One region of the Streptomyces cadmiisoli genome, then DNA from elsewhere that is predicted to be linked to it. Evidence: riboswitches for the same ligand, from Rfam matches in the RefSeq annotation. Region 1 holds a riboswitch; each other region holds the start of a gene.
The links. Region 1 has a riboswitch for cyclic di-AMP ahead of DN051_RS08460 (M23 family metallopeptidase). Riboswitches for the same ligand answer to the same signal wherever they lie in the genome.
Positions count from the first base shown of each region.

Region 2: it holds a riboswitch for cyclic di-AMP, as region 1 does, so the genes downstream of both, DN051_RS20925 (M23 family metallopeptidase) here and DN051_RS08460 (M23 family metallopeptidase) in region 1, are expected to answer to the same signal.
Region 3: it holds a riboswitch for cyclic di-AMP, as region 1 does, so the genes downstream of both, DN051_RS32810 (C40 family peptidase) here and DN051_RS08460 (M23 family metallopeptidase) in region 1, are expected to answer to the same signal.

Region 1 is NZ_CP030073.1:2,034,844-2,037,862, reverse strand. Features, by position in the region: gene DN051_RS08465 (alpha-galactosidase) at 1-1,221, shown strand, start outside; cyclic di-AMP (ydaO/yuaA leader) riboswitch at 1,525-1,685, shown strand; gene DN051_RS08460 (M23 family metallopeptidase) at 1,690-2,691, shown strand; gene DN051_RS08455 (SGNH/GDSL hydrolase family protein) at 3,009-3,019, shown strand, end outside.
Region 2 is NZ_CP030073.1:4,829,890-4,832,908, reverse strand. Features, by position in the region: gene DN051_RS20930 (aldo/keto reductase) at 1-788, opposite strand, end outside; gene DN051_RS20925 (M23 family metallopeptidase) at 909-1,946, opposite strand; cyclic di-AMP (ydaO/yuaA leader) riboswitch at 1,958-2,116, opposite strand; tRNA gene DN051_RS20920 (tRNA-Met) at 2,452-2,525, opposite strand; gene DN051_RS20915 (GTP cyclohydrolase II) at 2,716-3,019, opposite strand, start outside.
Region 3 is NZ_CP030073.1:7,442,220-7,445,238, forward strand. Features, by position in the region: gene DN051_RS32805 (ATP-binding protein) at 1-219, shown strand, start outside; gene DN051_RS32810 (C40 family peptidase) at 676-1,149, opposite strand; cyclic di-AMP (ydaO/yuaA leader) riboswitch at 1,153-1,330, opposite strand; gene DN051_RS32820 (ABC transporter permease) at 2,095-3,019, opposite strand, start outside.

The DNA of each region.
Region 1 (3,019 bases):
CGGGCGTACGTCGTCCCGGACGCGGAGCGGGACCGGCCGGTGCTGTTCAACTCCTGGGAGGCCACGGAGTTCGACATCTCCGAGGACCAGCAGCGGGAGCTGGCCCGGCGGGCCGCGGAGGTCGGCGTGGAGCTGTTCGTCGTCGACGACGGCTGGTTCGGGACCCGCACCAGCGACCGCGCGGGGCTCGGCGACTGGACGCCCAACCCCGACCGCTTCCCGGCCGGACTCAAGCCGCTCGCCGACGACGTGCACGCGCTCGGGATGCAGTTCGGGATCTGGGTCGAGCCCGAGATGGTCAACCCGGACAGCGAGCTGTACCGCGCCCATCCGGACTGGGTCCAGCACCAAGTGGGGCGAACCAGGACAGAACTCCGCAATCAGCTGGTGCTGAACCTGGCGCGGGAGGACGTGCGGGAGCATCTCTTCGAGCAGCTCGACGAACTGCTCTCCAGCGCCCCCGTCGACTACGTGAAGTGGGACTTCAACCGCTGCTTCACCGACGCCGGCTGGCCCGGAGAGGCGTACCCGCAGCGGCTGTGGGTCGACCACGTGCGCGCTCTGTACGACCTGCTGGACCGGTTGCGGGCCGCGCACCCCGGGGTCGCCTTCGAGTCCTGCTCGGGCGGCGGCGGCCGGATCGACCTCGGGATCATGAGCCGCACCGACCAGGTGTGGACCTCGGACAACACCGACCCGCTCGACCGTCTCGCCATCCAGGACGGCTTCAGCCAGGTCCACCCCGCGCGCGTCATGGCCGCGTGGGTCACCGACAGTCCCAACACCCAGCTGAACGGCCGCGCCAGTTCGCTGCGCTTCCGCTTCGTCAGCGCCATGGCCGGCGTGCTCGGCGTGGGCGGCGATCTCACCCGCTGGACCGACGCGGAGCTGGCCGAAGCCCGTGACTGGGTGGCCCTGTACAAGGAGATCCGGCCGCTGGTGCAGCGCGGGGAGCTCCACCGGCTGCGCCCGCCGCGGGGCGGGCTCAGCGCCGTGCAGTACGTGCGCGGGGACGAGAGCGTCGTCCTCGCCTGGCTCCAGGCGCAGTCCTACGGGGAGCCAGTTCCGGCGCTGCGGCTGCGGGGGCTCGATCCCGCGGCCTCCTATGAATGCCGCGAAACGGGCGAAACGTACAGAGGTGCCGTGCTGCTGCACCACGGATTGCGCACAGGGCTGCGTGGCGACCTGGATGCGACGGTTCTTCGTCTGCGTCGCATCTGACTGTTCTGTCCGAATTGACGCTTTCATTCCAACTCGCTCCGGAGTAAAGGAACCTGGAGCGATGTCACGTGAGGAGCGTCATATTCGTGACCGTGAGTCGCCCGTCATGTTCACGTAATTCATACGCCTATCAAGGGCATTTGCCGGTGCGGAAAGATCCGGAATTCACGGAGGGTGACCGTTGATTCGGTGAACCGATCAAGAAGATGAGGTTCGCGCGGAACCTCTTGCTTGTCCCATTGCGTCTCGGTCGCTTACGTTCCAGACCGATCCGGGCGGACGCCGAATCCTGCCGCCGCCCGGTGCCCGCGCACACCCACCCGTTACGGCAGGAGCGGGGGACCCACAGGTACAACTGCCTGTTCCGGTCTCTGGAACGGCTTGGGGTACAGCCGCGCCACGGCGCGGCCGGGCATCTCCAGCCCGCACCCGACAGCTCACCTCGCAGGCGACGGAGAGGAATTCGCCATGCCCGCGAAGGGTAAACACCGCCGTCCCAAGGTTCAGCGTTTCACCCGTTCCATCGCCGTCGCCGGCACCGGTGGCGCCGCGCTCGCTCTCCCGTTCATGGGGGTCTCCGGCGCCCACGCCGCCACCCCGGAATCCGCTCCGGGAAAGGCGCTCCAGTCCGCCGCGACGCAAAAGAGCGCCCCTCAGCAGAAATCCGCCGAGAAAAAGTCCGCCGCGAAGAGAGCGGCCGTGCAGACCTATTCGGTGAAGGTCGGCGACTGTCTTTCGAAGATCGCCGAGGAGCAGAATGTCAGTGGTGGCTGGCAGGAGCTGTACGCGGACAACCGTGAGGCCGTCGGCGGGAATCCCTCGCTGATCCACCCCGGTCTGAAGCTCGTGATAGGCGGCAAGGCCGCTGCCGACACGGAGCGGCCTTCGACCACTTCGTCCGGTTCGTCCGAAGCATCGGGTTCGTCCGCTCCGGCTGAGTCCGCTCCGGCCTCGGAGTCCTCGGGCCGGTCCGACGCTGCCGGGTACGCGGCGGAATCGTCCGGGGAGTCGTCGTCCGACGTCTCCGCGGCCGACCGGACCGCCGGCACCGCCACCCCCTCCAGCGGTTACGTCGCACCCGTGGACGGCGGCGTCGGCACCGCGTACAAGGTCGCGGGCAGCATGTGGTCCAGCGGCTACCACACCGGCGTCGACTTCGTCACCCCGACCGGCACCCCGCTCAAGGCCGTCGGTGCGGGCACGGTCGTCTCGGCCGGCTGGGCCGGCGCGTACGGCAACCAGGTCGTCATCCGGCTCGCCGACGGCTACTACGCCCAGTACGCTCACCTGTCCTCGCTGTCCGTCTCCAGCGGCCAGACGGTGACCGCGGGCCAGCAGGTCGGATACTCCGGTGCGACCGGTAACGTGACCGGCCCTCACCTGCACTTCGAGATCCGCACCACGCCCGACTACGGCTCGGACGTGGACCCCGTCGCCTACCTCGGCTCGCACGGCGTCTCCGTCGGCTGACGCCCGCCCCGGCACGCCGCCGAAGGCCGGACCCCGATCCCGGGGCCCGGCCTTCGGCGTACCCGTCCGGCCGTCACGCCGTCCGGCCGTCACGCCGTCCGACCTCACGCCGCCCCGTCGTCGCGCCGTCCGTCGTCCGCTGCCGCCGTCCCTGGGCCCGTGCCCGCCGACACCCGCGCCGTATTCCGCAGTTGACCAATCCTTTGGCAGTGGCTTATCTCACCGCCCGTCAACCCCTTCCTACGTTCGCGTAGGTCATATTCAAAGGTGAATCATGGACCGATGTGGCAGACGATTCGAAGAATGACAGCAGATCAGTGATCGGGTC
Region 2 (3,019 bases), 2.8 Mb from region 1:
GGCCGGGTGTCGTGGGCGGCGGCGATCTCGTCCAGGGCGGTCAGGACACGCCGACCGCGCTCGGTCCGAAGGTGCTTCCCGGCGCCCGCCGCCCGCGGGCTGTCGACCGCCGTGCCGGGACGGTACTTGCCGGTGAGGAAGCCCGCCGCGAGCCCGTAGTACGGCACAGCGGCCAGTCCGCCCTGCGCGGCGACGTCCAGCAGCGCGCCCTCGTAGGTCTCGCGGGAGACGAGGTTGTAGTGCGGCTGGAGCGCCACGTAGCGCGCCAGGCCCTCGCGTTCGGAGAAGTCCAGGGACGCCTTCAGCCGCTCGGGCGAGATGTTGGAGGCGGCGATGTGGCGCACCTTGCCGGCCGCCACCAGTTCGTCCAGGGCGCCGATGATCTCCTCTACCGGCACCTCGGGCTTGTCGAAGTGGGTGTAGTAGAGGTCGATGTGATCGGTGCCGAGACGGCGCAGCGAGGCGTCCGCGGCGGCCTTGATGGTGCCGGCGGTCAGGCCCTGGTACTCGGGGTGCTGGCTGACCTTGGTCGCGATCACGACGTCCGACCGGTTGCCGCGCGCCCTGAGCCAGTTGCCGATGATCGTCTCGGACTCGCCGCCCCGGTTGCCCGTGACCCAGGCCGAGTAGGAGTCGGCGGTGTCGAGGAAATTGCCGCCGGCCGCCGCGTAGGCGTCGAGCACGGCGAAGGACTGCGCCTCGTCGGCGGTCCAGCCGAAGACGTTTCCGCCCAGTGCGAGCGGAAAGACGTTCAGATCGGTGCTGCCGAGCGGGCGGAGAGAAGTCATGGACGTCATGGACAAGGTCAACTCCCGCCCCGGTGGCGGCTGTTCCGCATGCGCCGGGACCGGCAGCCCTGACGTCGGGGGGTTGTCGTCAGGACCGCCGGGGTTCGCGGAGAGCCGCTGTCAGGGGGTGAGTCCCTTGCTGCGCAGCCAGGCCAGGGGGTCGATGCCGCCGTCCGCGCCGCCGGAGTGGACCTCGAGGTGCAGGTGGGCCCCGGTGACGTTGCCGGTGGCGCCCACCCGGCCGATGACCTCGCCCGTGGTGACCTTCTGGCCGACGCTGACGCTGATGGAGGACTGGTGGGCGTACCAGATCTCGGTGCCGTCATCGAGGGTGAGCACGGTCTTGTAGCCGTACGACCCGTTCCAGCCGGCCTCGGTGATGGTGCCGCTGTGCACGGCCTTGAGCGGCGTGCCCGTGGGCGCGGCGAAGTCGAGTCCGGTGTGGTAGCCGGAGGACCACAGGGAGCCGGCCTGACCGAAGGTCGAGGTGAGGGTGTACGAGGAGGTGGGCAGCGTGTACTGCTTGGCCAGCGCGGCGAGGCGCTCGGCCTCGGCCTTCTCGCGGGCCTCCTCCTCCGCCGCGGCCTTCTCGGCGGCGGCCTTGGCCGCGGCCTCCTTCTCGGCCTTCTCGGCGGCTTCGGCGGCGGCCTTCTGCGCGGCGGCCACGGCCTTGGCGGCGGCCTTGGCGTCCACCTGGTCCTGCTGCTGTTCCGCCTGGGCGATGATCCGGGCGCGCAGCGCCTCGCCGGCGTCGGTGGTGCCCTCGGCGGTTTGCTCGGTGGTGATGCCGATGCCGCTGAGCGGGGCGGCGCTCTCGGGGGTGCCCTTGTCCGAGTCGTCGGAGATCAGCGAGCCCACGGCCGGGAGGTCGGGCATCGATATCGCCACCGGCGGCTTGCCGGTCTGCGCGGTGGCCATGCCGCCCGCGCCGACCGCGGCGATGACGCCGACGCCGAGAACCGTGGAGCTGCGGGCGAGCCCACCGCCACGCTGCTTGGAGACGCGGTGCCGGCCACGTACGGGGCGAACGGTCTCCGCGGTGGGATTCCATTCCTCCCAGGGGCCCTCGTCGGTGCGCTGACCCCCGTAGACGATGGTGTCGCCAGAACTCTGGGTCGGCGCGAAGGGGGCTTCTGGGGCAGGCCGGTTGGACGCCACGTGGGCGTACTCCTTTCCTTCCTTCTCGCCTACCGGGTTAGCTGACGGGTTCGGAGCAGGAAGGTCTCCTACGCGCGTAAATCAGCCAGCCGATATCGGCGACTTACGCCCGATTCACCCCATGTTCGGTGGTTCCCCGGTTCCCTTGCGGGATTCGGCGCGTGCGCACGGAGCCGCCTCTTGTGACGGCTGGGACGACCGCGCTGCGTTATCGGACGTTAATAGAACCGGGGCCTGATTTCCAAGCGGTTCCACTTGATCATTAACGAATTCCAGGTGGACGTACGGTGTCATGAGTGGAGAAAATCGGGCGAGTTGACCACCGACTGCGCGGAATACCTGATCTGACCGTGTGTCAGTTGTTATGCGGAGGGCGTTCGCCCGGTCACATGCCGTGACAGCGGGGATCGACTCGGATCGAATGTGTGCCGAGTGCGCCCGCGAGAAAATGCGGAAAAAACTTGAGGCCGGAATCCAAAACTGGATTCCGGCCTCAAGCCTTCAGTAGCGGGGACAGGATTTGAACCTGCGACCTCTGGGTTATGAGCCCAGCGAGCTACCGAGCTGCTCCACCCCGCGTCGTTGTGACTCCAGTGTACGTCATGTTCGGGACCGAAAGTGACACGCTGCCCCTCCGGGGGTCCCGACCGGCGATTTCGCCCCCCGCAGCGGGGCGGAGAGCGGGCTGCGCAGGGGAGCGGGCCGGGCGCGGCGCGGGCCCGTGGGCGCACGGCGGCCGGCGGAGCCCGGCCGCCGCCGCGAGGTCCGCTCAGCCCGCGTTGAGGTCCGAGAACTCCGTCAACCGGGCGATCGGCAGGGTGTGTTGCGTCTGGAGCACCTTGGCGCGCAGGTAGCGGACGTTGTGGGCGGTGGTGAAGACCCCGGTGGGGATCCGGTCGCGGACCGCGACGCCCAGTCCGCGCAGCTGCTCGGCCTTGTCGGGGTTGTTGGTGAGCAGGTCCAGTTCCGTGATCGACAGGGCGTTCAGCATCTGGGCCGCCGCCGTGTAGTCGCGGGCGTCCTCCGGGAAGCCGAGCGCGGTGTTGGCCGCGTAGGTGTCCAGGCCCTGGTCC
Region 3 (3,019 bases), 5.4 Mb from region 1:
GGTGTGACCGACAGTCACCCGCGTTTCCCCAAGCGGCTGCCGGCCGCGGTGCAGCAGGACAACGGCCGCGGCATGGTCATCATCCGCTGGCTGGCCGGCGAGTGCGGCGGCCGGCTGCGTGTGCGCCCCACACGGGAGGGCGGCAAGACGGTCTCCATCGAACTGCCCTGGACGGCTCCGGTGCGGCCGATGACGGCGGCGGGGCCGCAGGAGTCCTGAGGACCTGTCCGGCGGTGGCCCCGCCCTCGCGAGGCCGTGCGCGTGCTGCCGGCGCCGGGGCGCGGGTGACGCCCAGTGCGCCGCAACGGGCGTGGACGCGAGCACCCTGGACCTGTCCGACACGACGACGCGAGGGGCCGGGCAGGCCCCGCGGCGACTTCCGCAGGCCGCGTGGTCGCCGTGCGGCGGTCGGGAAGCGCCGGGACCGGCCCCGTGGGCTTCGGCCACCGGACCCGGGCGCTCCTGCTGTTCGGGCCGCTCCGGACGTCCGTACCGCGCGGGGGACTCGCGGGCGGGCAGTCCGGGCCGCCGGGGGCGGCGTGCCGTGCCGCCCGCGTCCCGGAGGGCTCACGGACGGCGTCGGCGGCTTCCGGCCTGCTCCGGGAAGCGGAGCGGGCCGGGGGCATGGGCGGGGCGGTGGCGGCGCGTCAGGACGCCTCCACCGCGCCCCAGGGGTCAGGAGACCCGGCCGTACCAGACACTCCTCGTCCAGATCTTCTGCAGCCTGACGACGTCCCCTGTCTTCGGGGCGTGCCAGATCTTCCCCTTCCCGGCGTAGATTCCGACGTGGTAGACGCTCGACCCCGAGTGGAAGAACACCAGGTCTCCGGCCCTGCGGTTCTTCGCCGAGATGTGGCGGGTCTTGTTGTACTGCTGCGCCGCCGTACGGGGCAGCTTCTTGCCGGCCTTCTTGAACGAGTACAGCGTGAGTCCGGAGCAGTCGAACCTGCGCGGACCGGTGGCGCCCCACTTGTACGGGGAGCCCTGCTTCGACGCCGCGATCTGCAGCGCCTTGAACGACGGCGAGGCGGCCGCGGCCTCGGTCGCGAAGCCGGGAGCCACGACGGATCCACCCACCGCGGCAAGGGTGAGGGCCGAGGCCGTGCCGGCCCGGGCCATGAGCGACGGGACACGATTGAGCGCTGTCATGCGCAACCCTTCGTCAGCCGCCTGTGAAGGATGACCTGTCGGATTCGGGCTGGCGAAGTGGCCCGGCCGCGTGACCGCGGCTTCACCCCAAGGGCTGCTCGGAACGTGCGTTCCGGCGACCCGTCGTGCTGGGTCCTCCACTCCTGCCGATCCACTCCTGTCGACCGGGCATCCGGGCGGCGGCAGGACTCGGCGTCCGCCCGGACCGCCCCGCCGCTGTGGCGGGGGCTTGTCGTCAGACAGGGATCTTGACGTACCGAAGTCTGAAAATCCCAACGGAAGCGGGTGTTTGTGGCGTTACTCACCACTCGCCCATTCGGGTGGACAGCCCCTCGATCGAACGGATGTCAAGGGCGCCACGAGCCCCCGGACCAGCGGTGGAACCATCAATTCCGCCCCGAGGGCCCTCGTGTTGCGCAAGTGCGGAGGCCCCGAAAATGTACGTGGAAATACGCCGTGCGGGGGTACGCCGTTTGGTCCGTTTCAACTCCGGTCCGGACACGCCGCGGTGAGTGTCGACACGACGGGCCGCCGGATGGTTCGTCAACTGTCGGAGCGCGGCGGAACATCCGCCCGGGCCGGTCGGCGGTCACCGTCCAGGACGCGCTGCGCCCGCGCGGAGGTTGCGGAGCACGGCTCGGTTTCACCCCTTCGGCGCATCGGCGCGAACCCGTCGTGCGGCGCGGCGGCTTCTGGCACCGGCGCGGGGCCGGCGCGCGGACCGCGGCCGGTGCCGCCGACGCGGGCCGGTTCGATCCGCGCCGGCCGGCCCGCCGCGCCGAGGTGACGGCTGATCAGCGGACACGCGGGCGCGTCGGGGCGCATGGGGCGATCGGGCCCGGCGACGGCATGCGCGGGGCGAGCCGACGGCCCCCCGGACGCGGAAGACCGTGTGCCCCCGTCCGCTACAGCGGGGGCACACGGTCCGTCGGTGGGTGCCGGCGCTCAGCCGACCGCTACCGGCATCGGCGCGCGGGCGGGTTCCCCGTGCCCGGCGGTGGCCCGGCGCCTGAGCGCGCCGCCGACCAGCATCGCGCTCAGGCCGAGGACCGTCCACACGCCGAGCGTCAGCAAGGGCCCGGACGCGCCGGCGCCGTCGAAGAACGCCACCGACCGCAGGAGCGAGACCCCCGCACCCGGCGGGAGCAGCTGGCCGATCGTCCCGGCCGGCTCGGGCAGCATCGGCGGGGCCGAACCCGCCGCGGAGAACGGATTGCCCAGCAGCATCATCGTGGTCGCGACGACGGCCACGCCCGCCTGGCCCATCAGCGCGGCCAGTCCGGCGACGGCGCTGCTCACGGCCAGCGACGCCAGGGCGAACACCGCGGCCTCCGCCCACCGGTCGCCGGTGAGGCCCTCGAGCCAGGTGTGCGCGATCAGCGTGCCGCCGACGCCGACCAGGCCCGAGGCGGCGACCAGAGCGGTCACGGCGCGGCCGCCCCGCAGTCCGGCCAGCGCGACCATGGCGCCCGCCGCCGTCCCGGCCAGTACGAGCGGCAGGACGCTGGAGCTCAGCGTCGTACCGCGCGGGTCGGCCTCGGGCGTCGGGACGACATCGACGATCCGGATCTCGGCGCCCTCGGCGGCGGCCCTGTCGGCCACCGCGGTCCGCAGCGCCTGCGCGACCGCCGGGCCGGCGGCGGAGGCGGTCAGCAGCTCGGTTCCGTCGGCGGTGACGACGATCGCGCCGTACACACTCCGGTCCTCGACGGCCTCCCGGGCCGCGGCCTTGTCGTCGTAGCGGTGGATTTCGAAGGCGCCCTTCTCGCGGGTCAGCCCCGCTTCGACCTGAGCCGCGGCGGCCGCCGGGCCGGCCACGCCGAGCGGCAGGTCGCGGGGCGCGGTGCGGGCGGAGGGCCAGGCGAAGGCG